DNA from 4 places in the Pseudomonas synxantha genome. Region 2 is predicted to be linked to each of the others. Evidence: predicted binding sites of a transcription regulator. Region 2 holds the regulator's gene; each other region holds the start of a gene.
The links. Region 2 encodes FliA, which starts transcription of late flagellar genes. Its sites were predicted from a motif close to CTAAAGTTTNNNNNNNNNNNGCCGNTAA; they were not measured.

Region 1: a site for FliA is predicted at 4,704-4,731, ahead of BLU48_RS29055 (methyl-accepting chemotaxis protein). Genes of this name have one in related genera too.
Region 3: a site for FliA is predicted at 4,645-4,672, ahead of flgM (flagellar biosynthesis anti-sigma factor FlgM). Genes of this name have one in related genera too.
Region 4: a site for FliA is predicted at 3,562-3,589, ahead of BLU48_RS11295 (methyl-accepting chemotaxis protein). Genes of this name have one in related genera too.

The regions. Positions count from the first base shown of each region.
Region 1 is NZ_LT629786.1:6,265,693-6,272,967, reverse strand. It holds gene BLU48_RS29065 (amino acid adenylation domain-containing protein) at 1-2,194, shown strand, start outside; gene BLU48_RS29060 (SRPBCC family protein) at 2,214-2,672, shown strand; gene BLU48_RS29055 (methyl-accepting chemotaxis protein) at 2,712-4,592, opposite strand; rRNA gene rrf (5S ribosomal RNA) at 4,862-4,977, opposite strand; rRNA gene rrf (5S ribosomal RNA) at 5,087-5,202, opposite strand; rRNA gene BLU48_RS29040 (23S ribosomal RNA) at 5,360-7,275, opposite strand, start outside.
Region 2 is NZ_LT629786.1:866,531-873,805, reverse strand. It holds gene BLU48_RS04200 (chemotaxis protein CheA) at 1-120, opposite strand, end outside; gene BLU48_RS04195 (protein phosphatase CheZ) at 132-920, opposite strand; gene BLU48_RS04190 (chemotaxis response regulator CheY) at 939-1,313, opposite strand; gene fliA (RNA polymerase sigma factor FliA) at 1,480-2,220, opposite strand; gene fleN (flagellar synthesis regulator FleN) at 2,217-3,050, opposite strand; gene flhF (flagellar biosynthesis protein FlhF) at 3,156-4,472, opposite strand; gene flhA (flagellar biosynthesis protein FlhA) at 4,484-6,598, opposite strand; gene BLU48_RS04165 (DUF6124 family protein) at 7,174-7,275, shown strand, end outside.
Region 3 is NZ_LT629786.1:542,503-549,777, reverse strand. It holds gene flgE (flagellar hook protein FlgE) at 1-3, opposite strand, end outside; gene flgD (flagellar hook assembly protein FlgD) at 34-753, opposite strand; gene flgC (flagellar basal body rod protein FlgC) at 770-1,213, opposite strand; gene flgB (flagellar basal body rod protein FlgB) at 1,217-1,624, opposite strand; gene cheR (protein-glutamate O-methyltransferase CheR) at 1,927-2,754, opposite strand; gene BLU48_RS02630 (chemotaxis protein CheV) at 2,798-3,730, opposite strand; gene flgA (flagellar basal body P-ring formation chaperone FlgA) at 3,804-4,568, shown strand; gene flgM (flagellar biosynthesis anti-sigma factor FlgM) at 4,710-5,033, shown strand; gene BLU48_RS02615 (flagella synthesis protein FlgN) at 5,082-5,552, shown strand; gene BLU48_RS02610 (flagellar brake protein) at 5,649-6,398, shown strand; gene BLU48_RS02605 (MFS transporter) at 6,458-7,275, opposite strand, start outside.
Region 4 is NZ_LT629786.1:2,369,186-2,376,460, reverse strand. It holds gene BLU48_RS11310 (FAD-dependent oxidoreductase) at 1-477, opposite strand, end outside; gene BLU48_RS11305 (AAA family ATPase) at 563-1,093, opposite strand; gene pnuC (nicotinamide riboside transporter PnuC) at 1,090-1,653, opposite strand; gene BLU48_RS11295 (methyl-accepting chemotaxis protein) at 1,861-3,495, opposite strand; gene BLU48_RS11290 (undecaprenyl-diphosphate phosphatase) at 3,723-4,553, shown strand; gene BLU48_RS11285 (DUF1294 domain-containing protein) at 4,550-4,933, shown strand; gene BLU48_RS11280 (MmcQ/YjbR family DNA-binding protein) at 4,922-5,278, opposite strand; gene BLU48_RS11275 (LysR substrate-binding domain-containing protein) at 5,275-6,183, opposite strand; gene BLU48_RS11270 (FMN-dependent NADH-azoreductase) at 6,309-6,920, shown strand; gene BLU48_RS11265 (alpha/beta hydrolase family protein) at 7,111-7,275, shown strand, end outside.

The DNA of each region.
Region 1 (7,275 bases), 1.4 Mb from region 2:
TCGCGGGCAACGCGTCACCCATGGTTTTCTACCGCCGGCGCTGCTCAGCATCCTGCCGCTGGATCAGCCATTGGGTCTTACTCATCTACTCACTGGAGGCGATTTCTGCGAGCCCTATGTAATCGAACGACTGGCAGGCCAATGTCAGTTGCATAACTTCTATGGACCGACGGAGACCACGGTGCTGGCAACCCATAGAGTGTTCCGGCACGGCGACGGCCCTCGCAACGTCGGCCATCCCATCGCCAACAGCCAGGTGTTGATTCTCGACGAAAACCTGCAGCCGGTGGATGAACAGGTGCTGGGCGATTTGTATATTGCAGGCCCGGGGGTGAGCCTGGGTTATTTGAATGTACCGCAACGGGCCGACAGCCCTTTTGTTGCACTGACACTGCCTGACGGGCAGTTGCTGCACGCTTACCGTAGCGGTGACCTGGCGAAATGGACTCAGGACGGCATCGAGTTGGGTGGGCGTCGGGATGACCAAGTCAAAATTCGCGGATTCCGGGTCGAGCCCCTGGAAATCGAACAATGCCTGCGCAACAGTCGGTTGTTTCGCCAAGTGGCCGTAGTGATTGACCCGGGCCTCAGGGTCATCGCTTTTGTCACTCAACCCGAACCCAGCGCCACGCTGGCTGACTTGAAACAGTATGCCCGCCAGTGGCTGCCTGAACATATGCAGCCCGTCATCTGGAACGAGTTAGCGCGCATGCCGGGCTCGAGTAACGGCAAGATCGATCGCAATGCATTGCTGGCCATGCCGTTGTCCATCCCTCAAGAAGTGACGCGCAGCTGTGCTCAGACCGATCTGCAAAAGCAGTTGGTAGACCTGTGGGCGCAATTGCTGGCGTTACCCGCTGGCAAATTATCGATTGATGACAGCTTTTTCAATCTGGGCGGCCATTCCATCCTCTTGTCGACGTTATTGCTGCGCGTGCGCGAGCGGTTTGGCCGCAGCCTCTCCCTCAACCACTTTTTCGAGGCACCGACAATCCGCACATTGGCCGCCCTGATGGAAGGTGGTGTGTTGCCGGATACACCCGGCAGCCAAATGGAGAAAGATGCATCACAAGTGTTGGAAATTAAGATACTGCCCGAGGCCCGCTTGGGCGATCCGCGTAAAGTGATCGTCACCGGGGCGAATAGCTTTGTCGGGGCGCATATCGTCCACGCGCTGCTGGCTGCAGGAGCACAAGAGGTAGCGTGCCTTGTGCGGGAACTGCCAGGTCAATCGGCAACAGCAAGGTTTACCCAGGCCTTGCGTGAATACCATCTGGAACATCTGGACCTGAGCCGAGTGCAAGTATACGCCGCCGACATTCGCCAACCTCGCCTGGGCTTGGCATGCAATGTGTACGACCGCCTCGCTCGCGATTATGGCGTGGTGGTGCACAACGCGGCACAGGTCAATCATGTGATGGACTATGTGTCACTCGCCAAAGACAACGTCGAACCGGCCCTTGAGTGCCTGCGTCTTTGCGAGACCCATTGTAAAAAGGTGCTCAACTTCATCTCTACCCTATCAGCCTGCAGCAGCGTGGACGCCGATGGGTACGTCCTTGAAGCCCCTGCCGGGCACGCGTTACCGCTCTATGTGAAAAATGGCTATAACCTTACCAAGTGGGTGGCAGAACGGCTGTTAGGGCGGGCGAGGGAGCAAGGGGCCTGGGTGAATATCCATCGGCCCGGGAATATCAGCTTCAACAGTCAGAACGGTGTTTGCCAGCCGCAGAAAAATCGATTGATGTTGATGCTCAAGGGCTCCCTGCAATTGGGAGTGGCACCCCGCCTGAACGTGAACTTCGATTTGATGCCGGTGGACTTCCTGGCTGGGTTCATTGCCTTTCACAGCGCCCGCTTTACCCCTGGGCGGAACATATTCAACCTGCACAACCCGCAGCCCTTGAGCTGGGATCAGTATCTCGACGCGTTCAGCGAGGCCGGGCACGCCTTCGATCGGGTAGGCATTGAACACTGGCAACGGACGCTGCAAACGGTGAGTCGTGATAATGCGCTGTTTCGCGTGCTGGGCTTTTACCTGGACGGACTTGGCGAAGACATCGGCGACACTTCGATGATCCGTTACGACAATGCCCGCTGGGGCCTGGAAAAGATGGGTATGGACTATCCGCCAAAGAACCCGGAGCTGTTACGCAAGGGCTGTGACTACCTCACGGCCATCGGCTTCCTCTGAACTGCTTCAGGACTCCCCCATGAAACCGCTGCAACCCGATACGTTAATTCGCAATCCGATCGGTACACCGATTGTGGCTTCCGTCGTAGTCCCGTGTGAGGCTAAACGCCTGTGGGACGTGGTCGGTAGCTTTGATAGTTTTGATACCTTCATCCCAAGCCTGTCACACACCGAGATGACGGGTGTTGGCGTAGGCGCATTGCGCACTAAATTTTTCCACGATGGCCATTGCGTCGTGGAGCAACTGAACAGCCGAGACGAAAGCGCCATGTACATGACGTGGACCACCCTCTACAACACTTTGGGCGTGGCGCGCTTATGGGCAGCAATGAGTGTGGAAGCACTTGGCGCCCAGTGTTCCAAGGCAACCTGGACGCTGGTGGGCGAGCCGCAGGAAACGACTCAAGCTGAGTTTGAACAGTTTGCACAGACGTTCGCCGACAGCGCGTTGGAGAATGTGCGCCGGATGCTTGGCTAAGCAGTCGGAGCGAGGCCTCTCGCTCCGATGCAGTCAGGTTCAGATTTTGAAGCTATCGACCAATTGCTTCAATCGACTGGCCTGCTGGGACAGCGCATCGCAGTCCTTGAGCGTCTCGTTGAGGTTGGCCACGCCCTGCTGGTTCAGCAGGTTGATCTGGTTGATGTCAACGTTGAGGGTTTCAACGACTGCGGTCTGTTCTTCGGTTGCTGCCGCAACCGACTGGTTCATGCCATCTATTTCAACGATGCGCTGCGTCACGCTGACCAGGCGCTCACCCGCCTGGTTGGCCACTTCAACGCTTTCTTCACTGGAGACCTGACTGGCATTCATGGTGGTCACTGCTTCTCGGGACCCCACTTGCAGGGAAGTGATCATCTTGTGGATCTCTTCTGCCGACTCTTGGGTACGGTGCGCCAGGTTACGCACTTCATCAGCCACCACTGCAAATCCACGTCCGGCTTCGCCGGCACGGGCAGCCTCGATCGCCGCGTTAAGGGCGAGCAAGTTGGTTTGCTGGGAGATACCTTTGATGACATCAAGAATATGACCGATGTTGTCGGTACTGGCATTCAAGGTTTCGATCTGAGTGCAGGACAGGCTGATCTTCTGCGACAGCTCCGACATCGCCTGGATGGTTTGCTCAACCACCTTACGCCCATCGTCAGCTTGCTCGCTGGCACCGCTGGCATGCTGCGAAGCATCTGCGGCGTTGCGCGCGATTTCTTGGGTAGCGGCACCCAGTTCGTTGATCGCAGCTGCGACGCTGTTGGTGCGAGCACTCTGTTCGTCGGAACCGATGATCGAGGCATTAGACGATGCCATTACACGCTGGGATAGATCGTGCACCTGCCGTGTTGCCGAAGACACCTCGGAAATCGAGGCGTGGATCCGCTCGACGAACTGGTTGAACGCACTACCGACTTCGCCGAATTCGTCTTTGCTGGTTACGTCTAGGCGGCGGGTCAAATCACCTTCGCCTTGGGCAATGTCCTTCATGGCAACGCCCATGGTAGTCAACGGACGCAGCAATACTTGGATAAGCAAGCTCAGGAGCACAGCAATGGCCACGACAGCAATCAACATCGCAATCAACGCTGAGGTACGGAATTTACCCAAAGGGGCATAGGCTTTTTCTTTATCAATCGACAGGCCGATGTACCAGTCGGCGCCAGGCAAACCGCTGATAGGCGTGAACGACAGAATGCGATCCTGGTGATTGAGGACGACGTCCTGGTTGACCTTTTCGATGCGTACGTTGTTGCCAGAGTAGATGTCCTTGAGGTTTTTCATCACCTGGTCCTGGTCAGGGCTGACGATGACTTGACCATCACCGCTGACCAGGAATGCATGGCCGATGCCGCCGAAGTCTACCGAATTGATGATCTTCACCAGGGTTTGCAGACTCAGGTCGCCGCCGACAACACCCAACAATTCGCCGTTCTTCTTCACAGGCATGGCAATTGTCACGATCTGGCCGCCCACAGCCGCCATATAAGGCGGAGTAAGCATGGTTTTGTCCGCTACTACCGCTTGCTTGTACCAAGGGCGCTGACGAGGGTCGTAGTCGTCAGGCATCTTCGCATCAGGACGCTGAGTGAACACGCCGTTGGTCTGACCCACGTAGGTGAACTGGAAGTTGGAGGTGAGCGCTGGCTGATCGACCAGCCCGGGAAGGTCGGCCGCATTGCCCTGATGAGCTACGTTCTGCGCCAGGTTCTCGAGGACCAGGATGCGACCACTGAGCCAGTTCTGCACACTGCTGGCAGTGAGTTCGCCGGATTGTTGAATGGACGAGGCCAGGTTTTGCTTGATCGTGTTGCGTTGTAGATAGTCGTTGTACAGCGTGAATAACGCGAAGGCTAAAACCACGACGCCTGACGCGGCCAACAGAATTTTATGACTGAACTTGAGATTCATTTCATCGACTTCTTTTGCCAAAGGGGTGAGCGTGCCGAGTGGAACATTCCATGTAACGGGATAGGCGGACTCTACGGTCGCTCTATTTCGGTGCACGCATGGCTCGTCAGGGTTTCGGCCAAACTTCGACAAATCTTAGGAATTTGTGAGAAGCATCTTCTTTTAGCGTAGGAAACCGACAGACGGCTGGTTAGCGGAATTGTTGTTTTGGGTCGCCCTAAACGACAAAACCCCTGTCTGCGCTAGCAGACAGGGGTTTCGGAATTCAATCTTGACGATGACCTACTCTCACATGGGGAAACCCCACACTACCATCGGCGATGCATCGTTTCACTGCTGAGTTCGGGATGGGATCAGGTGGTTCCAATGCTCTATGGTCGTCAAGAAATTCTGTGTACCAGGCCGTTGCGTTGGCAACGGGCCGGTGAAATTCATGAGTTTCTATATAAACAAAACCCCTGTCTGCGTTAGCAAACAGGGGTTTTGGAATTTAATCTTGACGATGACCTACTCTCACATGGGGAAACCCCACACTACCATCGGCGATGCATCGTTTCACTACTGAGTTCGGGATGGGATCAGGTGGTTCCAATGCTCTATGGTCGTCAAGAAATTCGGGTACTGAGTCGTGACCAGCTGGCCTCGCTTCAGCAAATTGGGTATGTGACAGCTGTCGGTGCTTTGTGAGCGTCGAACTTTCGGTTCATTTCGTCTTCACACACCGCAATCTGATGCTCGTTAGAGTAGTCAAATTGCTTGGGTGTTATATGGTCAAGCCTCACGGGCAATTAGTATTGGTTAGCTCAACGCCTCACAGCGCTTACACACCCAACCTATCAACGTCGTAGTCTTCGACGGCCCTTCAGGGGACTCAAGGTCCCAGTGAGATCTCATCTTGAGGCTAGTTTCCCGCTTAGATGCTTTCAGCGGTTATCTATTCCGAACATAGCTACCCGGCAATGCCACTGGCGTGACAACCGGAACACCAGAGGTTCGTCCACTCCGGTCCTCTCGTACTAGGAGCAGCCCCTCTCAAATCTCAAACGTCCACGGCAGATAGGGACCGAACTGTCTCACGACGTTCTAAACCCAGCTCGCGTACCACTTTAAATGGCGAACAGCCATACCCTTGGGACCGGCTTCAGCCCCAGGATGTGATGAGCCGACATCGAGGTGCCAAACACCGCCGTCGATATGAACTCTTGGGCGGTATCAGCCTGTTATCCCCGGAGTACCTTTTATCCGTTGAGCGATGGCCCTTCCATACAGAACCACCGGATCACTAAGACCTACTTTCGTACCTGCTCGACGTGTCTGTCTCGCAGTCAAGCGCGCTTTTGCCTTTATACTCTACGACCGATTTCCGACCGGTCTGAGCGCACCTTCGTACTCCTCCGTTACTCTTTAGGAGGAGACCGCCCCAGTCAAACTACCCACCATACACTGTCCTCGATCCGGATAACGGACCTGAGTTAGAACCTCAAAGTTGCCAGGGTGGTATTTCAAGGTTGGCTCCACGCAGACTGGCGTCCACGCTTCAAAGCCTCCCACCTATCCTACACAAGCAAATTCAAAGTCCAGTGCAAAGCTATAGTAAAGGTTCACGGGGTCTTTCCGTCTAGCCGCGGATACACTGCATCTTCACAGCGATTTCAATTTCACTGAGTCTCGGGTGGAGACAGCGCCGCCATCGTTACGCCATTCGTGCAGGTCGGAACTTACCCGACAAGGAATTTCGCTACCTTAGGACCGTTATAGTTACGGCCGCCGTTTACCGGGGCTTCGATCAAGAGCTTCGCGTTAGCTAACCCCATCAATTAACCTTCCGGCACCGGGCAGGCGTCACACCCTATACGTCCACTTTCGTGTTTGCAGAGTGCTGTGTTTTTAATAAACAGTCGCAGCGGCCTGGTATCTTCGACCGGCATGAGCTTACGGAGCAAGTCCTTCACCCTCACCGGCGCACCTTCTCCCGAAGTTACGGTGCCATTTTGCCTAGTTCCTTCACCCGAGTTCTCTCAAGCGCCTTGGTATTCTCTACCCAACCACCTGTGTCGGTTTGGGGTACGGTTCCTGGTTACCTGAAGCTTAGAAGCTTTTCTTGGAAGCATGGCATCAACCACTTCGTCATCTAAAAGATGACTCGTCATCAGCTCTCGGCCTTAAGATCCCGGATTTACCTAAGATCTCAGCCTACCACCTTAAACTTGGACAACCAACGCCAAGCTGGCCTAGCCTTCTCCGTCCCTCCATCGCAATAACCAGAAGTACAGGAATATTAACCTGTTTTCCATCGACTACGCTTTTCAGCCTCGCCTTAGGGACCGACTAACCCTGCGTCGATTAACGTTGCGCAGGAAACCTTGGTCTTTCGGCGTGGGTGTTTTTCACACCCATTGTCGTTACTCATGTCAGCATTCGCACTTCTGATACCTCCAGCAAGCTTCTCAACTCACCTTCACAGGCTTACAGAACGCTCCTCTACCGCATCACTTACGTGATACCCGTAGCTTCGGTGTATGGTTTGAGCCCCGTTACATCTTCCGCGCAGGCCGACTCGACTAGTGAGCTATTACGCTTTCTTTAAAGGGTGGCTGCTTCTAAGCCAACCTCCTAGCTGTCTAAGCCTTCCCACATCGTTTCCCACTTAACCATAACTTTGGGACCTTAGCTGACGGTCTGG
Region 2 (7,275 bases):
CAGGTTCGCATCATCCGGTCGGCTTTCCAGCTCGACCAGTTGCTCGGACAGTTGCTCTAAAATTTCGCCGGCCTCTACAAGGAAATCCTGAAGGATTTCTTCATCGGCGCCGAAGCTCATGGGTGTGCTCCTTAGAAGCCTAAACTGGATAACAGGTCATCTACGTCATCCTGACCTGACATAACGTCTTCACGTTTATCGGCATGAATCTGCGGACCTTCACCCTTGGCGAGATGTTTTTGTGGATCTTTTTCCGAGAGGATCGCTTCGCGGTCATGCTCGATGCCGGCAAAACGGTCGACCTGGCCGGCCATCAGCACCAATTTGAGCAAGTTGCTTTCCACTTCGGTGACCAACTGGGTCACGCGCTTGATCACCTGGCCGGTGAGGTCCTGGTAATCCTGGGCCAGCAGGATGTCGTTGAGGTTGCTGGCCACCGTGCGGTTTTCCTGTTCGCTGCGCGACAGGAAACCCTCGACCCGACGGGCCAATTCCCGAAACTCTTCAGCCCCCACTTCGCGGCGCATGAAGCGGCCCCAGTCAACGCTCAAGGCCTGGGCTTCGCTGGTCATGCCGTTGACCAGCGGCGTGGCGTTTTCCACCAGGTCCATGGTGCGGTTGGCCGCCGCCTCGGTCAGCCTGACCACATAGGACAGGCGTTCGGTAGCGTCGGTGATTTGCGAAATCTCTTCGGCCTGGGGCATGCGCGGGTCAATCTGAAAATTGACGATCGCACTGTGCAGCTCGCGTGTGAGCTTGCCCACTTCCTGGTACAGGCCGCGATCACGGGTCTGGTTAAGCTCATGGATCAACTGCACCGCATCGGCGAACTGGCCTTTTTCCAGGCTGTCGACCAAGCGGTGAGCATGTTTTTTCAGGGTCGACTCGAAGTCGGCCTGCGATGATTCGTTATGCTCCATAGCTCCCCCGTGGCAGCATCAATGACCGATGCGTTCGAAGATTTTTTCAATCTTCTCTTTCAAGGCCAGTGCAGTGAATGGCTTGACCACGTAGCCGTTGACCCCGGCTTGGGCGGCTTCGATGATCTGTTCACGCTTGGCTTCAGCGGTCACCATCAGCACAGGCAGGCTGCGCAGTTTTTCATCGGCACGTACATGGCGCAGCAGATCGATACCGGTCATGCCCGGCATGTTCCAGTCGGTTACCAGAAAATCGATGCTTCCGCTGTTGAGGATCGGAATCGCCGTGATGCCATCATCCGCCTCGACCGTGTTGGTGAACCCAAGGTCACGCAACAGGTTTTTTATGATCCGCCGCATCGTTGAGAAGTCATCAACGATGAGGATTTTCATGTTCTTGTCCAATTCGACCTCCAAGCAGTCTTAAACGCGCCCAGCACCTGGACGCGCCATTTCAATCAACAGGCGTTACACAAAAAGGACTGCCCAGGGCACCACGGTACGAGCCCGCGAACCTTGCGGCTTCACGGTAGCGTCTGCAGTGTCCCCACACTGCCTGTCAGCGCGCGCGCCACTCTCCCAATCGCCCCCGCAAGCGGGCCGCGCACTGGCTATGCAACTGGCTGACACGCGATTCGCTGACCCCCAGCACCTCACCGATTTCCTTGAGGTTCAGCTCTTCGTCGTAGTACAGCGCCAGTACCAGGCGCTCACGCTCCGGCAAATTGGCAATCGCGTCCGCCAACGCGCTCTGGAAACGTTCGTCTTCCAGGTCGCGAGACGGTTCGAGATGTGCACTCGCGCCGTCCTCGTGCAGCCCTTCGTGTTCGCCGTCCTGCAGCAGGTCGTCGAAACTGAACAGGCGGCTGCCCAAGGTATCGTTCAAAATCCCGTAATAATCGTCGAGACTCAATTGGAGTTCGGCCGCAACTTCATGATCTTTAGCGTCACGACCGGTTTTTGCTTCAATTGCACGAATTGCATCACTGACCATGCGCGTATTGCGGTGTACCGAACGCGGCGCCCAATCCCCTTTACGCACTTCATCGAGCATCGCGCCACGGATACGGATGCCCGCATACGTCTCGAAACTCGCACCCTTGCTCGCGTCGTATTTGGTCGACACTTCGAGCAGGCCGATCATGCCGGCCTGGATCAAGTCCTCGACCTGCACACTGGCCGGCAGGCGCGCCAACAGGTGATAGGCAATGCGCTTGACCAGGGGCGCGTAACGCTCGATCAATTCGCCCTGGCTGTCACGTGCCGACTTTTTGTAAAGGTTGTAGCCGCTGGATGTCATAGCACCGGTCCTGCGCTCGTCTGATGCACCAAACGCTCGACGAAAAATTCCAGATGCCCCCGGGGGTTGGCGGGCAACGGCCAGGTATCGACCTTCTGGGCAATGGCCTTGAACGCCAGTGCGCACTTGGAACGAGGGAACGCTTCGTAGACCGCACGCTGCTTTTGCACGGCCTTGCGCACACACTCGTCGTAAGGAACTGCGCCAACGTATTGTAAAGCCACATCGAGGAAGCGGTCCGTGACCTTGGTCAACTTGGCGAACAGGTTGCGCCCTTCCTGCGGGCTTTGGGCCATGTTGGCCAGCACGCGGAAGCGGTTCATGCCGTAGTCGCGGTTAAGCAGTTTGATCAACGCGTAGGCATCGGTGATCGAAGTGGGCTCGTCGCACACCACCAGCAGCACTTCTTGCGCTGCGCGCACGAAGCTGACCACCGACTCGCCGATCCCGGCGGCAGTGTCGATCACCAGCACATCGAGGTTGTCGCCGATATCGCTGAACGCCTGGATCAGCCCGGCATGCTGCGCGGGGCTCAGGTGCACCATGCTCTGGGTGCCCGAGGCAGCCGGCACGATGCGGATGCCACCGGGACCCTGGAGCAGCACATCGCGCAGCTCACAGCGGCCCTCGATCACATCGGCAAGGGTATGTTTGGGTGTCAGCCCCAGCAGAACGTCCACGTTCGCCAAGCCCAGGTCAGCATCCAGCAGCATGACGCGACGGCCAAGCTCTGCCAGGGCCAGGGACAAATTCACTGACACGTTAGTTTTGCCGACGCCACCTTTGCCGCCGGTCACCGCGATCACCTGTACGGGATGCATGCTGCCCATTTTATTTCTTTACCTTGTCTTGCTTAGACGCAGGCTACATGGCTTGGCCGCGTGAATCGCTTGCAGACCATCGATGTAGGTACATTTCACGGTGTTCATCCTGCCTTAACCGACCCGTTTAGCCGGGTGGTGGTAAAGGTCGGCGAACATATCGGCCATCGCTTCCTCGCTAGGCTCTTCTTGCATTTGCACACTTACGGCACGGCTGACCAACTGATGACGGCGCGGCAGATGCAGATCATCCGGGATCCGCGGCCCGTCGGTCAGGTAGGCGACCGGTAATTCATGGCTGATGGCCAGGCTCAACACTTCGCCCAGGCTCGCAGTTTCATCGAGTTTGGTGAGGATGCAACCGGCCAGGCCGCAACGCTTGTAACTGTGGTAAGCAGCGGTAAGAACCTGTTTCTGGCTGGTGGTTGCAAGCACCAGGTAATTTTTCGACTTGATGCCACGCCCGGCCAGGCTTTCGAGTTGCATGCGCAGCGCCGGATCGCTGGCTTGCAGGCCGGCGGTATCGATCAGCACCACGCGCTTGCGCAGCAGCGGGTCGAGGGCATTGGCCAGGGACTGGCCCGGGTCGACGTGGGTCACCGGCACATTGAGGATGCGCCCCAGGGTCTTGAGCTGCTCCTGGGCGCCGATGCGGTAGCTGTCCATGCTCACCAGAGCGATATTCTGTGCGCCGTACTTGAGCACATAACGGGCGGCCAGCTTGGCCAGGGTGGTGGTCTTGCCCATGCCGGCGGGGCCGACCATGGCAATCACACCGCCCTCTTCCAGAGGTTCGATTTCCGGCGTAGCGATCATGCGTGCCAAGTGCGCCAGCAGCATGCGCCAGGCCTGGCGGGGTTCTTCGACTTCGGCGGTCAAGGCCAGCAAATCGCGGGACAACGGGCCGGACAGGCCGATGCGTTGCAGGCGACGCCAGAGGTTGGCCTGTTGCGGCTTGCTGCCTTGCAGTTGCGTCCAGGCCAGCGAGCCCAGCTGCACTTCGAGCAATTCGCGCAGGCCGTTGAGTTCAAAGCGCATCGAGTCGAACACACGTTGGTCGACAGCGGCGGCCGGGGCTGGCGCAGCTGGACGCGGTGGCTCGACGAACGTCGGTTCTACCAGCGGCTCGGCAGCCGTCAACGGCAGGCCGGCGAACAATTGGCGATTGGTGCTGGCGTCGCTGTCGCCACGCATGCTCAGTTCAGCCTGGGCCGACACAATGCGCGAGGCAGTCTTGCGCAACTCGTCTTCGAGTTCCATGTTCGGCACACGCGGGGCCAGGGCCTGGGGCGTGTAATCCAGCGCAGCCGTCAGCTCGACACCGCCGGCAATCCGACGGTTACCGATAATCGCGGCGTCGGCGCCCAGCTCATCACGGACCAGTTTCATGGCCTGACGCATATCGGCGGCGAAAAAACGCTTAACTTGCATAACCCACTACCTCAGCCATTGGGCCCTACTGTCGCGACGATAGTCACTTGCTTATTGTCAGGAATTTCCTGGTAAGCCAACACGTGCAAATTCGGTACAGCCAAGCGTCCAAACCGCGACAACATCGCCCGAACCGGACCGGCCACCAAAAGAATGACCGGGTTGCCCTGCATTTCCTGGCGCTGCGCGGCATCGATCAACGAACGCTGCAGCTTTTCAGCCATGCTTGGCTCCAGCAAAACACCTTCTTCCTGGCCCTGACCGGCCTTCTGAATACTATTGAGCAATATTTGTTCCAACCTTGGCTCCAAGGTGATAACAGGCAGCTCAGACTCAATGCCTACAATGCTTTGCACGATTGCACGGGACAATCCGACGCGCACCGCCGCCACCAGCGCGGCAGTATCTTGACTCTTGGCGGCATTGTTGGCGATGGCCTCGGCAATGCTGCGAATGTCGCGCACCGGCACCTGTTCGGCCAGCAGCGCCTGCAACACCTTGAGCAATTGCGACAGCGTCAGCACGCCCGGCACCAGCTCTTCGGCCAGTTTCGGCGACGACTTGGCCAGCAGGCCCATCAATTGCTGGACTTCCTCATGGCCGATCAGCTCGTGGGAGTGTTTGTAGAGAATCTGGTTGAGGTGGGTGGCGACCACCGTACTGGCATCGACCACGGTGTAACCCAGGGACTGCGCCTGGCTGCGCTGGCTGACTTCGATCCACACCGCTTCCAGGCCAAAAGCCGGATCTTTGGCGGTGATGCCGTTGAGGGTACCGAACACCTGGCCGGGGTTGATCGCCAGTTCGCGGTCCGGGTAGATCTCGGCTTCGGCGAGGATCACACCCATCAGGGTCAGGCGGTAGGCACTGGGGGCCAGGTCGAGGTTGTCGCGGATATGCACGGTGGGCATCAAAAAGCCCAGGTCCTGGGACAGCTTCTTGCGCACGCCCTTGATCCGCGCCAGCAATTGCCCGCCTTGGTTGCGATCCACCAGCGGGATCAGGCGGTAGCCGACTTCCAGGCCGATCATGTCGATCGGGGTCACGTCGTCCCAACCCAACTCCTTGGTTTCCTGGGCGCGGGCTGGGGATGGCAGCAGTTCCTGTTGGCGTGCAACCTCCTGCAGGGCCTGGACCTTGACCTGGTTCTGTTTTTTCCAGAACAGGTAGGCACCGCCACCGGCCAAGGCGGCCATGGTCAGGAACGACACGTGGGGCATGCCCGGCACGATGCCCATGATCGCCATGATGCCCGCCGCCACGGCCAAGGCCTTGGGCGACGCGAACATCTGCCGGCTGATCTGCTTGCCCATGTCTTCGGAGCCCGAAGCACGGGTCACCATGATGGCCGCCGCTGTGGATAACAACAGTGATGGCAATTGCGCCACTAAACCGTCACCGATGGTCAGCAAGGCGTAGACCTTGCCGGCATCGCCGAAGGTCATGCCGTGCTGGAAGATGCCGACCGCCATGCCGCCGATCAGGTTGATAAACAGAATCAACAGGCCGGCGATGGCGTCACCGCGCACGAACTTACTGGCACCGTCCATGGAGCCGTAGAACTCGGCCTCCTGGGCCACTTCCAGGCGGCGGGTCTTGGCCTGGTTCTGGTCGATCAGGCCGGCATTGAGGTCGGCGTCGATGGCCATCTGCTTGCCGGGCATCGCATCGAGGGTAAAGCGCGCGCTTACCTCGGAAATCCGCCCGGCGCCCTTGGTCACCACCACGAAGTTGATGATCATCAGGATTGCGAACACCACGATACCGACCACGTAGTTACCGCCGATCACCACCTCACCGAAGGCCTGGATCACCTTACCGGCGGCGGCGTGGCCGTCCTGGCCGTGGAGCATCACCACCCGCGTCGACGCCACGTTCAGCGCCAGGCGCAGCAGGGTCGCAATCAGCAGGATGGTGGGGAATACCGCGAAATCCAGCGGCCGCAGCGCGTACACGCAGACCAGCAGGACCACGACAGACAGGGCAATGTTGAAAGTGAAGAACACGTCGAGCAGGAACGGTGGCATCGGCAACATCATCATTGCCAGCATTACCAGCAACAACAACGGCACACCCAGATTGCCCCGCGACAGATCAGTCAGGGTGCCACGGGCCGTGTTGAGCATTTGAGAGCGATCTACCACCGGTATTCCTCGTGTCCTTGAAGCAAAGTTTTGACGCTGAAGGGCGACTTGAAGGCGGTATTGCAAGAAGCCTTCCAACTTTGCTTTTGGGCCCGGAGAACCTCGCAAACACCCCGGGCCACCGGGTGTAAATCAATCCAAATGTGGGAGGGGGCTTGCTCCCGATAGCGGTGTATCAGGCACTGATGTTTGGCTGATTCACCGCTATCGGGAGCAAGCCCCCTCCCACATTTGATCTGTGTACAGCCGGGGCTACCGAGGAAATTTCTGACAAGGATTTGGGGTTGCCCCTAGGAAACCGGCTCTCTAGTCTCCGTACACCGCTGCAAACGCAGCGGTCGGGCGTCGCGGCCCGGTTTACTACGGAACAAAAGCACCATCTCCCTTTCAGTAAGCGGTTTTTTATCGTCTACTGTGCGGCGCTATGGCGGCTGTGCGCGGGATACCTTCGGGTATGCCGGGTTGTTCCTAGACCGGTCCGCGAACCTGCGTACAGCTGCCACCCTCCATCGCGTCGCGGCGATCAGTGGCGGCTCCACTTTTCTAGGAACGTCAAAATGATCAAACCCACCCCAAATCCCCCCATCCGGCTGTTTACCGTAGCCGACGGCATCAGCACCGAAGACCTGCTGGTCAACCTCAGTGAAACACTCGCTTCG
Region 3 (7,275 bases), 320 kb from region 2:
CATGTTCTCTCCCTCTGCCGTATCTAGCCGGCTCTATGTACCGATAGTCTGAATTTGCGACAGCTTGACGCTGCCCATGCCGCCTGCAAGGTTGAGCAGCATTTCGCCGCCGGTCTTGCTCAGGGTCACGCTGGTTACCGTGGCCGGCAGTGAGGTGGCCAGGGCCACCGCATCACCCTTGTCGTTCTTGGTGGAGGCATTGAAGGTGTAGGTGCCGGCTGGGGCGATTTCGCCCTTCTCATTCTTGCCATCCCAGATAAAGCTCTGGCTGCCGGCACTCTGCGCGCCCATATCCACGGTGCGCACGACGTTGCCGTCCTTGTCGGTGATCTTGACGGAAATGTTACCCACCGCCGATGGCACCTCCACCGAACCGTTCATGCTCTTGCTGGTATCAACCATGGCTTTGTCGGTCTGGATAATGATCGACCGCCCCACCAGCGACGAAGCCTGCAGCGCTTGCGAGGAGCTGAAGTTGCTGGAGATGTTATTCACCGAGTCGTTGAGGGTGTTGATGCCTTCAAGGCTGCTGAACTGTGCAAGCTGGGCCACGAACGCGCCGTTGTCCTGGGGCGACAGCGGGTTCTGGTTTTTCAGCTGGGTGACCAGCAACTGCAGGAATGCATCCTTGCCCAGCGACTGGCTGCCGGTCGCGGCTTTGGAAACATTCGCTACATTGTTCGAAGCATCCTTGACCTTGGAATTGAACAGGTCCTGGACTGCCGTGTTGTTAGACGTATCAACGATGGCCATTATTTGGCGCCCCTTATCACTGACCCAGGGTCAAGACCTTCTGCATCATGGCTTTGGCGGTGTTCATCATTTCCGCGTTGGTCTGGAATGAACGGCTGGCGGAAATCATGTCAGCCATCTCCTCGACCACGTTGACGTTGGGGTAGTAGACGTAACCCTTTTCGTTCGCGGCGGGATGGTTCGGCTCGTAACGGGCCTCAAGGTTGCTCTGGTCTTCGACTACACCCAGCACCTGCACACCGGAGCCGGCTGCGTCCTGGTCCTGGAACAACGAATCACTGCCGCCGCTCTGACTAGCCTGGAACATGGTGGCAAACACCGGGTGACGCGCGCGGTAAGTTTGGTCAATGCTCGAAGACACGGTCTCGGCGTTGGCGATGTTACTGGCGACGGTGTTCAAGCGCGTGGTTTGCGCGCTCATGCCACTGCCGGCAATATTGAAAACACTGGACAGGGACATGGCTTACTCTCCACGCAGGGCTGACATCAGCCCTTTGAATTTACTGTTGAGCAGGGTGAAGCTGGCCTGGAAGTTCACCGAGTTCTCGGCGTAATTCGATTGCTCCAGTTGGGCGTCGACGGTGTTCTGGTCGATCGACGGCTGCATCGGCGTGCGATACAGCAGCGACTCGTCAGCATTGCCCAGGCCCTGCGCTTCGATATGACGGTTGTTGGTCATGTTCAAGGCGAAGGTGCCGTTCTTGGTCTTGTCCTGCTGGGCAGCGAGCACGGCGGAGAAGTCCAGGTCCCGAGCCTTGTAGTTCGGGGTATCGGCGTTGGCAATGTTGTTGGCCAGGACTTCGGCACGCTGGGCGCGGAAGCCCAGGGCTTGTTCGTGGATACCGAGCGCTTTATCGAAGCTGATGCTCATGGCGGAGACCTTTAGGCTGACCTGCTGTTCGTTAGCAGGGTTATAGCAAGGTACATGCCAATCTTGTGAACCCCCGTATATTAGGGGTTTGCGGGGAGATTGCCGGCGGCAATGCCAGAAAAGCGGCAAGTGATTTCCGCATGGCGCCAGTAAAGCGGCAATGGGCATTGCCACTTTGATTTATTTTGCCGCAATACAAAGGTGAAAGGGGGCTTGCCCCCGATGGCGGTGGTTCAGTTGATAAATCTATCACTGACACACTGCTATCGGGAGCAAGCCCCCTCCCACACTCCCACATTGACTTACTTGGCCTGGTAGATGATTCCCGGGCTGCACTGCACCATCTGGTAGTGATCCGGCAGGCCGTTCAAGGCTTCGGAAGCACCAAGGAACAGATACCCGCCGCGCTTGAGCGTGCCGTGGATGCGTAACAGGATGTCTTTCTTCACTTCAGCCGAGAAATAGATCAGCACGTTGCGGCAGAACACCATGTCGAACTTGCCCAGGCTGGCGTAGCTGTCGAGCAGGTTGAACGAGCGGAATTCCACGCGGTTCTTGATCGGTGCCTTGATCGCCCAGCGCCCCGCCCCCTTGGGGTCGAAGTATCGTTGCAGGCGCTCCTGGGACAGGCCGCGGCCCAGCGCCAGGCTGTCGTACTCACCGGTCTTGCAGTTGGTGAGCATGGTGCCGGACAGATCCGTTGCGACAATTTGCGCGCCTGCTTTCAACTGGCCCATATTGGTCCGTTCGAACTCGTCGATGGACATCGAGATCGAGTACGGTTCCTGCCCCGAAGAGCACGCCGCCGACCAGATACGCAAGCGCTGGCCCGGGCTGGCCTTGATCGCCTCCGGCAGCACTTTGTTCTTGAGCACTTCAAAGGGGTAGGTATCGCGAAACCATAAGGTTTCGTTGGTGGTCATGGCATCGACCACCATTTCCTTGAGCCCGCTGCGCGGCTGCGTCTGGATCCGCTGGACCAACTCACCCAGGGACTTGATGCCCTGCTGTTCCATCAGCTTGTTGAGACGGCTGGATACCAGATATTGCTTGTTTTCACCGAAAAATATGCCACAGGCTTTTTCCAGGAAGACCCGGAACTGTTCGAAATCCAAATTACCCGTAGACAATGGTACCGCCTCTTAAATCGTGTGACCGCCAGGGGAGAATCCCTCAGCTGTGATCTGCTGCCTTGATCCGGTCGACTACCCGGGATGCGAGGTCATCAGGACGGAATTTGGCCAGGAAGTCATCAGCACCGACCTTCTTGACCATTGCCTGATTGAATACCCCCGACAACGAAGTATGCAGGATGATATGCAATTTTTGCATGCGTGGATCGTTGCGTATCTCGGCCGTAAGGGTGTATCCGTCCATTTCCGGCATCTCGATGTCGGAAATCATCATCAAGAATTCTTCTTCTGGCTTCTTGCCTTCGTCCACCAGCTTGCGCAGGTAGTCCAGGGCCTGGCGACCGTCATTGAGCGCCACTACGTCCACACCGACAGTTTGCAGACAACGCGTGACCTGCTTGCGCGCCACTGAAGAGTCGTCCACGGTCAGTACGCGCAAAGACACGGCCTTATGCGCGGTCTCGGCATCCACCACACCTACGGAGATGGTTTCCGAGGTCGGCGCTACTTCGGCGAGGATTTTCTCCACGTCGATGATTTCCACCAACTGGTTATCGACCCGCGTCACCGCCGTCAGGTAGTGATCGCGCCCGGTGCCCTTGGGCGGCGGGTGGATTTCTTCCCAGTTCATATTGACGATACGTTCCACCGAGCGCACCAGGAACCCCTGGGTCTTGGTGTTGTACTCGGTAATGATCACGAAGGGACTCTGGCGGTCTTGCAAACCTGAGGACCCCGTGGCCAATGCCAGGTCGAGAATCGGAATAGTCGCGCCACGGATGTTGGCCACGCCACACACGACCGGATTGGACTTGGGCATGATCGTCAACTTGGGGCATTGCAGCACTTCACGCACTTTAAACACGTTGATGCCATACAACTGCTTGCCGTCCAGGCGGAAAAGCAACAACTCCAGGCGATTCTGCCCTACCAGCTGTGTGCGCTGGTTTACTGAATCCATTACACCTGCCATGCCCAGACTCCTAAAACTAGGGGTACGAAGCGTACCCAACACTAAACGGCACGAGCTTTGCTATTTGTTGTTCATGGATATTAAAACGACAGTTTCCCGACACTTTGGCTGCCAACGCTATCGCAGATTGCTCTGCGCCTCGATGGCGTTGCTTGCCTTGGGGCTCAATGCTGCGACCCGTGCCGACAACGTTACCCTGCCTGATGTACTTATCGGCGTCACCCAAGGGTTTCTTGAGTTCACTGTAGAAGATTATCTGGCAACCACACAGACGCCGGGGCGTTATGAAATCCAAGTCAATCAGTTGGACCCGCGTTTGCGCATGCCCATGTGCGACAGGGAATTGACAGCCACCCTGGAAAGCCCCTCTCAACCCATTGGCCGGGTCACGGTGAAAGTACGTTGTGAAGGTGCCTCGCCGTGGACAGTATTCGTGCCTGCGCAGGTCAAGCTGTTCCGTGATGTGGTTGTCGTTGCGCGGCCGCTGAAACGCACCGGTATTATTAGCTTTGAGGATGTGGCCCTGCGTGAACGGGACATCAGCCAGATCAACCAGGGCTATCTGACCTCAGTGGACCAGGCTATTGGGCAGCGGCTCACCCGACCAATGGTCACCGATCAAGTCATCACATTGGTTCACCTGGAACAGGCCGAAGTGATTCGCAAAGGTGACCAGGTGGTGATTTCCGCCAGCAGCGGCGGGTTGAATGTAAGAATGCCGGGTGAAGCGCTGTCCAACGGCGGCATGAGCGAACAGATCCGTGTCAAGAATCTCAACTCCAACCGCGTCATCAAGGCGCGCGTGACCGCCCCCGGGCAAGTCGAGGTCGCTTTATAGAACACTGGTAGAGGACGCTGGGTTTTCCTACACTGTGCACGAGAAGTTCCGTGTGGAGATTTATTGTCATTCGCGCCTAAAGTTTGTTTGGGTATGGCCGAAAACATGGCAAGCGTCCAAATACCCAGAGGTTTTTTCAACATGGTCATTGATTTCAGTCGTTTGAATAACGCCCCGGCTTTGCCAGGCAGTACGCGCACCAGCGGTGCCAAGGACAGCGTAGAAGCCAAGCCACAGCCCCTGCCCGCCAAGGCAGAACAGGCCAGCGTCAGCCAGAGTGGGGAATCGGTTCACCTGAGCAATGAGGCTCAACAGTTGCAGAAGGTCACTGACTCGCTGCGCGACCAGCCGGTTGTCAACAAAGCCCGCGTGGCCGAGTTGAAACAGGCCATCGCCGATGGCAGCTATAAAGTCGACAGCAACCGTGTCGCCAGCAAGCTGCTCAACTTCGAAGCCGAGCGCTAGGCAAAGGCCTGCGCAGGGCTTTTGGACGCTTAAAACCCAAGGCCAGCCATGCACCACGACGAACATTTGCTTCAACTGATCATTGATGATCTGGCGCCGACGCAGCAATTGCTCGAGCTGCTCAAAGAAGAGTCCCTGGCCTTGTACGGCCGGGATATGCGCTTGCTGGAAGAAATCCTGGCGCGCAAACAGTCACTGATAGTGCTGCTCGAACAGCACGGCAAGAAGCGCAGCGAGATTCTGATCAGCCTGGGCCTGCCTGCCGATCATGATGGCCTCGCGCAATTGGCCAGTCACTCTTCGGTAGGTGACCAGTTGCTGTCGCAAAGCAAGGAACTCAACCAATTGCTCGCCCAGTGCCAGGAAGCCAACCTGCTAAACGGCCAGTCGATCCAGCTTCAGCAAGCCACGACCGCCAATCAGTTACGCATACTCCATGGCGGCGAACCTCCAGCACTGTACAACGCACAAGGCTCCACCTCGCGTCTGGTCAAGCCAAGCACCCGCAGCCAAGCCTGACGCCGGTTTACAGCGCGACCTATCCAAAGTGCGCTACATACTGGCAAAATGCCGGTTCTTGCGTGTAGTCGTATTTTGCCTGGAGATGGAAGAACCGTGTTCAACGCCCTTAATGCGGAAGATGCCCCGCAGCCACCGAAGGTCCTCACCACGCCTCTGGAAATCGCCAGCACTTTGCGGATGCTCCAAGATAGCCATGATCCTTTGATCATCACCTTCCACGAGCGCAGCCAACGCTTTCAAAGCTATCTGGTAGACGTTTCCCGCGACAGCACCACGTTGGTCCTGGACGAAATGATTCCCCGTGACGGTGAACGCTACCTGGAGAATGGCGAGCCCTTTCGTATCGAAGGTTTTCACGATGGTGTGCGGATTGCCTGGGAAAGCAATGGCACACTGAGCCTCAGCGAAAAGGACGGCCACCGCATCTACAGCGGCAACATGCCCGCAGAGGTGGTCTACCATCAGCGCCGCAATGCTTTTCGTGCCGCATTGAAACTGGCGCAATTGGTGAATATCGAGTTGGGTGGCGAGAAACTCAAGGCCCCGGTCAACGGTAAGTTGCTGGATATCTCCGCCACCGGCTGCAAGCTTCGCTTTGAAGGCGACATCTCCGAGCGCCTGCAGCTGGGCCAGGTCTACGACCGTTTTGTCGCCGCCCTGCCCTTCGGCAGCATGACCACCGCCGTAGAATTGCGCTACCTGCACTTCGAAGACAAGATCAACATTACGTTCGCTGGAGTGCGCTTCCACAACATGAGTGGCTTGGTGCAACGCCAAGTGGAGCGCTTTGTGTATCAGTTGCAGCGCGAGGCTCGGCGCTTCGACAAAGACGACGATTTTTAAGCTCTAAACGCTGAAGCAAAAAAACGGGCAGATCCTGGCGGGATCTGCCCGTTTTTCGTTCAGGGTCGCGCCCTGCTCAAGTCATGAGGATGTTCGTCCGGGTCTGGGTGCTCTTGCGGCTCTTCATTAGCCGGCTCATCCGTTGCGGGTTCAGGCTCTGGATCAGGAACGCTGACTTGCATCTGCTCCTGCACCACCTGCTCATCCACCCGCGGGTCCAGCGCAGCAACCAATGGCGAACTGGACATGCTGTCGGGCATCGCCACGTGATGCAACGGCGCGTCGTCGACCTGATGCAGATTGGTTACTGCTTTCGGTCGGATTCGCCACACCAGGATCAACGCACAGAGGCTGAAAAACGCGTAGAGCATCTGGCTGCCGAATAGCTTCATGACGACACCTGCCAACAGTGGGCCAACGCTCGCGCCTATGCCATAGGTCACCAGCAGCATGGCCGTCAACGAAACCCGGCGGTCACCTTCGACGTGGTCGTTGGAAAAGGCCACAGCCAACGGGTACAGACAGAACTGCACCAGCGAACAAAAGAACCCCGTCACGAACAGCACTTCCAAGGGCACCTGAGCCATGATCGCCAGCGGCAACGCCGTTATCGCCAGGCACAAGGCAAAGCAGCGAATCAGCAGTGCTCGGTCATAGCGGTCCGACAACCAGCCCAGAGGCCACTGCACGAGCAAACCGGCGAAAATACAGCTACCCATGAACAAGCCAACCTGTTCAGTCGTCAGCCCCTGCTGGGACGCGTAGAGCGGCGCCAAACCGTAGAACGAGCCCACGATCAACCCTGCGCCCAGCACCGTACTGAGCGACTGCGGTACACGCTTGATAAAGAAGCGAGGCTCCATCGGCGCCGGGTGCA
Region 4 (7,275 bases), 1.5 Mb from region 2:
CAAGGCGGTGCGGTCGTAGGCCGGCGCGGATTCGCGGTCGATCCACAGCAGGCGCCCAGTAAAACCCTCGCGGCGCAAGGTGGCGACCGCTGCGGTACCGGCCGCTCCCGCGCCGATCACCGCGAAGCAACGCGAGTCATCGACCACGACCGTGGGTGCAGGGTCAACTGGCGCGTCACCGACACTGACCACACCATCGCGAACCTGCACCGGGTATTGCTTGAGCGCCACTAAGGCTGGCGGTTCGAGCACCGCCCCATTGGCCACGGCAAAGGTTGCCTTGTGCCAGGGGCAGACGATGCGGCCTTGGCAGATAACGCCTTCTTCCAGTGGCGCGCCGGCATGGGGGCAATCGGCCTGGAAGGCGCGTACCTGGCCTCCACTGCGTACCAGTAACAGCGGGTGCGCCGCCGTTTCGACGCGAACGCCACGGTTTTCGGGCAAATTGATCAGGCGGGCAACGATGCGCATATTCATAGGCCAGTCTCCTTTGAAAGGTTGACTGGCGGTCACAGCGATGGACTGCGTTGACCCGACGGTCGGTGCAGGTGGCGGTGCGTTGCTACGCGGGTTGGGCGAGCAGTCGCTCTACTGCAGCGAATGCCGCCGTGCGGCGGTCTTGCCAGGTTCCGCGAATCACCAGTACTGGCTGTCGATGCTGCTGCATCCAGTCCAGGCTCGCCTGAAAAAACGCGCGGCGGTCTTCAAGCTCCGGCTGGCAGCGCTGGCCGTCGGCGCACCATTGCACATCCTCGGGGGAGAGCAGCAGGTGCAGGTCGTAATGCCGGGCCAGCAGTTCGCTGTCGAGCCAGCCGGGGTAGTCGCCGAACAGGGTCTGACTCCACAGTTTGTTGGCCAGCAGGTGCGTGTCGAGCACCAGCAGGCCAGGGCGTTCGGCGCGGGCAGCGTCTTCCCATTCCAGCTGGCCACGGGCAATCGCCGGGATATCCGCCAGGCAGGTGTCACGCTGATGGTGATCGATGAAATAGCGCACGTACTCGCCGACCATCAGCCCGCCGAAGTGTGCGTGCAACTCGGCAGCCAGCCAGCTTTTACCACTGGATTCCGGGCCTGCCAGCACTACCACCTTCATGGCTGCAACGCCGGGTCGGCGCGCCATTCACGCCAGCCTTGCACAGCGATGGCGGTGAACAGCGCGTAGAGCGCGGCGGTGAGGTAGAGGCCTTTGTAGAGGAAGAGCCCGACGAATATTACATCCACCACAATCCACAACGGCCAGCACTGCAGGCGTTTTTGCGCCATCCACATTTGCGCCACCAGGCTGAAACCGGTAAGGGCCGCGTCGAGCCATGGCTGTGCGGCGTCGGTCCAGTGGGCCATGGCGGCGCCGAGCAACAGGCTGCCAACGGCGCCCACGGCCAGGCTGGTCATGATCGCAGGTGCCCCCAGGCGGGTGACCTGGCGACCCTGCCTGACCTCGCCGGCGCGGGTCCATTGCCACCAGCCATAGACTTGCAACGCGGCGTAGACCACCTGCAGCAGCATGTCGGAGTAGAGTTTTACCTCGAAGAAAACCCAGGTGTAGAGCAGCACCATTACCAGGCCGATGGGCCAGCACCAGGGGTTCTGCTTGACCGTCAGCCAGACAGCGATCACCCCCAGGGCGGCGGCGAACAGTTCAAGCCCGGACATGGTGGATCCTTGGGAAGTGGGAGAGGGCGGTGATTGTACCTAGAGGCCAGCGATCTTCAAACTTGCGTGCAATGGGCATACATCGTACAAAAATGTGGGAGGGGGCTTGCTCCCGATTACGTTGGATCAGTCAGCTCATTTGCAACTGACCCACCGTAATCGGGAGCAAGTCGAATCGTCGCACCGCCCCTCCCAAAGTTGCCGGCGCTAGATTCGGAATTGGCGCAGCAACCCATCAAGCTGCTCACTCAGCCCACGCAACTGCCCACTCGCCACGCTGGATTGTTCGGCCGCCAGCGCCGTGCTGTGGGACAACCCTGCGGCCTGGGTGACGTTCTGGTTGATATCTTCGACCACATGGGCCTGTTGCAGGGTGGCGCTGGCAATCGAGGCGTTCAAACCGTTGAGGTTGTGCAGCGCCTGGCCGATGGCGGTGAGGCTGGCCCCCGCCTGGCCGGCCTGCTCGATGGTCAGTTGCGAGGCGCTGTGGCTGTCGCTGATGACCTTGACCGCCGCTTCCGAGTGGCCTTGCAAGCGCTCGATCATTGCCTGGATTTCGGCGGTGGATTTCTGCGTGCGCTGGGCCAGCAGGCGCACTTCATCGGCGACCACCGCAAACCCACGGCCCTGTTCGCCAGCGCGGGCGGCTTCAATGGCGGCGTTCAGGGCGAGCAGGTTGGTCTGGTCGGCGATGGAGCGGATCACTTCGAGGACGCCGCCAATCTGAGTGCTTTCGCTGGAGAGCGTGCGAATCACCTCTACGGCCTGGCTGATGGTGTTGGAGAGCTGGTCGATCTGCTGCAAACTGCCATCGATGTTGACCTGGCCCTGTTGCGCCTGGGCTTGGGCATCGCGCATTTCGCTGGCGGCATGTTCGGCATTCTTCGCCACGTCCTGCACGCCGTAGGTGACTTCATTGATAGCGGTAGCCACCAACTCCATCTGCTGCGATTGCTGCTGGCTGCGGTCGTGGGCCTGGCTGGCGTTGTGGCCCAACTCCGTGGACGACTGGCCCAGGGCGGTCGCGCATACCTGCAACTGGCCAACCACCTGGCGCAACTTGGCGGTGAAGCTGTTGAAATGCCGGGCCAGTTGGGTGAGCTCGTCGCTGCCGTGGGTGTCGAGGCTGCGGGTCAGGTCGCTTTCGCCGCTGGCAATATTGCCCATGGCGTTCACGGCCGCCTGCAACGGCTGCACGATACTGCGGGCAATCAGTGATACCAGCAGACCCATGACCAGCGCGATGCCTAGCACAATGAACGAGGCTTTCCACACCTGAGCGTTGAATTCAGCCTGCACATCATCCACATAGACGCCGGAACCGATAATCCAGCCCCAGGGTTCGAACAGCTGGATGTACGAGGTTTTTTCCACCGGTGCTTCGGCCCCAGGTTTCGGCCAGCGGTAGTTGACGATACCGGCGCCCTTGGCCTTGGCCAGACTCACGAACTCGTTGAATACGGCGAAGCCGTCCGGGTCGCGAATCGCCGAGAGGTTCTGGCCATCGAGCTTGGGGTTGGCCGCGTGCATGATCATCACGGGGGTGAGGTCGTTGATCCAGAAGTAATCATCGTGGTCATAGCGCAGCCCGCGCACTGCGCTGAGGGCTTGCTGCTGCGCGGTATCGCGGGTCAGTACGCCGGTCTTTTCCAGGTTCTGGTAATAGCTGAGCACGCCGCTGGCGGTCTGCACCACATGCTGGGTCTGTTGGCGCTTGGCCTGGTAAAGGTCGCCACGGATCTGGTTGAGCATCAGCAACCCCAAGGCCAACAGCATCAACACGGCGACTATCAGGATCAGCCAAAGGCGGCGGCTGATCGACATGCTGCGCAAACTGTTCATCGTCCTGTCACTCCATGCTCTTTATAATTGTGGTGCTGCTTCGAGATTTCCGGCGTGTCTGATAGGCTTTCGGCCCGGAATCGGAAAACCTGAGTACTGCCTGATTTTTCACGGAATTTTTGCAGACCGGCGTTGAGAATCAACCGCGGGCGCTTGAGTGCGCTCGTCGTCAGTGAACTTTAAAAAAACTTAAGAGGCATGCCACGCGCGTGACCTTTGGAGACAGCATGGATTTTTGGACCGCCATACAGGCATTGATTCTCGGCATCGTCGAGGGGCTGACGGAGTTCCTGCCGATCTCCAGCACCGGCCACCAGATCATCGTCGCCGACTTGATCAATTTCGGCGGCGAACGTTTCGAAGCCTTCAATATCATCATCCAGCTCGGCGCGATCCTCGCGGTGGTCTGGGAGTTTCGCCGCAAGATCCTCGACGTGGTCATCGGCCTGCCGACCCAGCCCAAGGCCCGGCGCTTCACCGTCAACCTGATCATTGCCGTGTTGCCGGCGGTGGTACTGGGGGTGATTTTTGCCGACCTGATCAAGCACTACCTGTTCAACCCGATCACCGTCGCCACCGCCCTGGTGGTAGGTGGCGTGATCATGCTGTGGGCCGAGCGCCGCCAGCATGCGGTGCGCGCTGAAACCGTGGATGACATTACCTGGAAAGACGCCCTCAAGGTTGGCCTGGCCCAGTGCCTGGCGATGATCCCGGGTACTTCGCGCTCCGGTGCGACGATTATCGGCGGCCTGCTGTTCGGCCTGTCGCGCAAGACCGCCACCGAATTTTCGTTCTTCCTGGCCATGCCGACCATGGTCGGTGCCGCGGTGTACTCGGGCTACAAATACCGTGATCTGTTCCAGCCGGCCGACCTGCCGGTGTTCGCCATTGGCTTTGTCACCTCGTTCATCTTCGCGATGATCGCGGTCAAGGCGTTGCTCAAATTCATCGCCAGCCACAGCTACGCGGCGTTTGCCTGGTACCGGATCGCCTTCGGCCTGGTGATCCTGGCGACTTGGCAGTTCGGCTTGGTCGACTGGACTGCAGTCAAGCCATGAGCGTCCAGCATCCACGCCTGAAGGCGCTGATCTTTGCGCTGCTGTGCGCCGCGCCGCTGTTGGGCTCGGCGTTGCTGTGGTATCGCGGTGAGACGGTGATCCCGTTGGCGGCGTATGGGCTGGTCAGCGTGGTGGCGTTTTTCCTGTACTGGAGCGACAAGCGCAAGGCCCAGACCGAAGGCTGGCGCACCCCGGAAAACATCCTGCATGCCGTCGAGCTGGCGGGCGGTTGGCCGGGGGCGTTGATCGCCCAGCAGGTGTTCCGGCACAAGACGCGCAAGGTGTCCTACCAAGTGCTGTTCTGGGTGATCGTGCTGTTGCACCAGGTGTTCTGGTTGGACCAGCTGTTCCTGGGCGGCACGTTGCTGTCAATCCTCTAGCAACAGGCCAATCTGTGTGCGCTTGGGCAGCTTGCTCACCACCAGTTGGTGGGAGCGCTGCAACAGGCCGCGCAGCTCGTCGGCGCCCAGCGGGTAGGGCGTGTTCATGATGATCCACTGTGCCCGGGCCAGATATGGCGCCGGGTGGATGCCCGGGCGGTCGACGTGGCCCAGGAACAGGTCCTTGTCCACTTTGAATGCCAGCGATTCACCACGCAGGTTCTGCAGGGCGAACATCTTGTTGCCGGCAATCGAGAACACGCGCACGCCGCCCCATTTGTAGTCTTCCCGCGCACCAGGCAGGCCCAGGCAGAACGCGGCGACTTGTGCTTCGCTCAGGCTCATAGCAAACGGTCTCCACAGCCTTTGAAGCCTTCTTCCAGGTAGTCGATCCAGGCGCGGATGGCTGGCAACACACCACGTCGATGCGGGTACACGGCTTGCAACCAGCCGCCCGGCAATGACCATTGCGGCAGCAATTGCACCAGGCGGCCACTGGCCAGTTCTTCCTCGCAATACATCATCGGCAGCACCGTGAAGCCCAGACCCATGATGGCGCTGGCCTTGCGCACGATAAAGTCTTCGATGCCCAGCCGGGCCTCCATCACCAGGTCGTAGGGGTTGCCCTGAGGGTCGAGGATGCGCTGGTGCACCATGCGATCCGCCTCAAGTGCACCAAGTACGGGCAGTTGCCTGAGGTCGTCGAGGGTATGTACCTGCCGCTCACGCATCAGCGCGGGGCTGGCGACCAGTACGGTCTGGGCCTGGCGCAGGCGCTTGGTCACCAGCAGCGGGTCTTCATCGCCCAGTTCGCGCACGCGCAGGGCCACGTCAATGCCTTCGGCCACCAGGTCGACGCGGCGGTTGACCAGGGTCATATCCAACTGCACCAACGGATGCGCGGCAAGAAACCCGGCCACCAGTTCCGGCAGGATGTGTTGGGCCAGGCCCACCGGGCAACTGACCCGCAGGCGCCCACGGGGCTCGCTGGACATGCTCGCCACGGCCTCATCGGCCATCTCCGCTTCCAGCAACATGGCCTGGCAATGGCGCAAGTAGCGCTCGCCGACGGCGGTCAGCGTCAGTTGCCGGGTAGTTCGTTGCAACAGGCGGGCGCCCAGGCGTTCTTCTAATTCGGCGATGCGCCGTGACAGCCTGGACTTGGGAATCCCGAGTAGCCGCCCGGCCGCAGCGAAACCGCCGGCTTCGACGACTTTGGCGAAATAGTAGAGGTCATTGAGGTCTTGCATGCTGGGCCTATTGTCCTGTCAGTGGGACAAACTATCGCATTTTAGCTGGCTTATCGACTATTGGTTTCATGCGTAGCATCACCACCATCTGATCGCCACTGTCGATCCCACCTCGGAGATCCACCATGAAACTACTGCATATCGATTCCAGCATCCTCGGCGACAACTCCGCTTCCCGCCAGCTCAGCGCTGGTGTGGTCAAGGCGTGGCAAGCGGCTGAGCCGGGGGTGGAAGTGACTTACCGTGACCTGGCCAGCGAAGGCATCAATCACTTTTCCGGCGCCACCCTGGGCGCATTGGGCACGGCTGCTGAACTGCGCGATGCGGCGCAAAAACACGAGGCTCAACTGAGTGCAACGTCGCTGGCTGAATTCCTGGCTGCCGATGCCGTGGTCGTGGGCGCGCCGATGTACAACTTCACTATTCCTACCCAGTTGAAAGCCTGGATCGATCGCATCGCGGTCGCCGGCCAGACCTTCCGCTACACCGAAGCCGGCCCGGAAGGCCTGTGCGGCAACAAGAAAGTCATTATCGTCTCCACCGCCGGCGGCCTGCATGCGGACCAAGCTTCGGGCGCCGCCCATGAAGGTTACTTGAAACTGCTGTTTGGTTTCCTCGGCATCACCGATATCGAGATCGTTCGCGCCGAAGGCCTGGCCTACGGTGATGAAGCTCGCAGCAAAGCGTTGAACGATGCCAACGCGCGCATCAACCAGCAGTTGTTCGCAGCTGCGTAAGGCTTTTGTAAATAGCATTTTTCCCGGTTTCATTCTGAAGCCGGGCGCCTAAACTCTGTATTCTGATCGCCTGAACGCGAGCGGAGTACGGAGTTTTTTTGTTTATGGCCCAGGTTATGCAACCATTGCTCCAATACCCTGGGCTTTAATTCGCCATGCCGGTTTTTGCGCAGCAAAGGTGGACGTCCCCATGATGCGTCTTTGTGCTGTTTTGGCTCTCTCCCTGCTTGGCGGCCTGGTTTCAGTGCACGCTGCCCCGGCACCGCCCCCCCATTGGAGCGTGGGCTTTCATCGCATGAGTGTGCTCGATCCGCTGGATTCGCAGCCGATGAAAGCTATCGCGTTTTACCCTTCC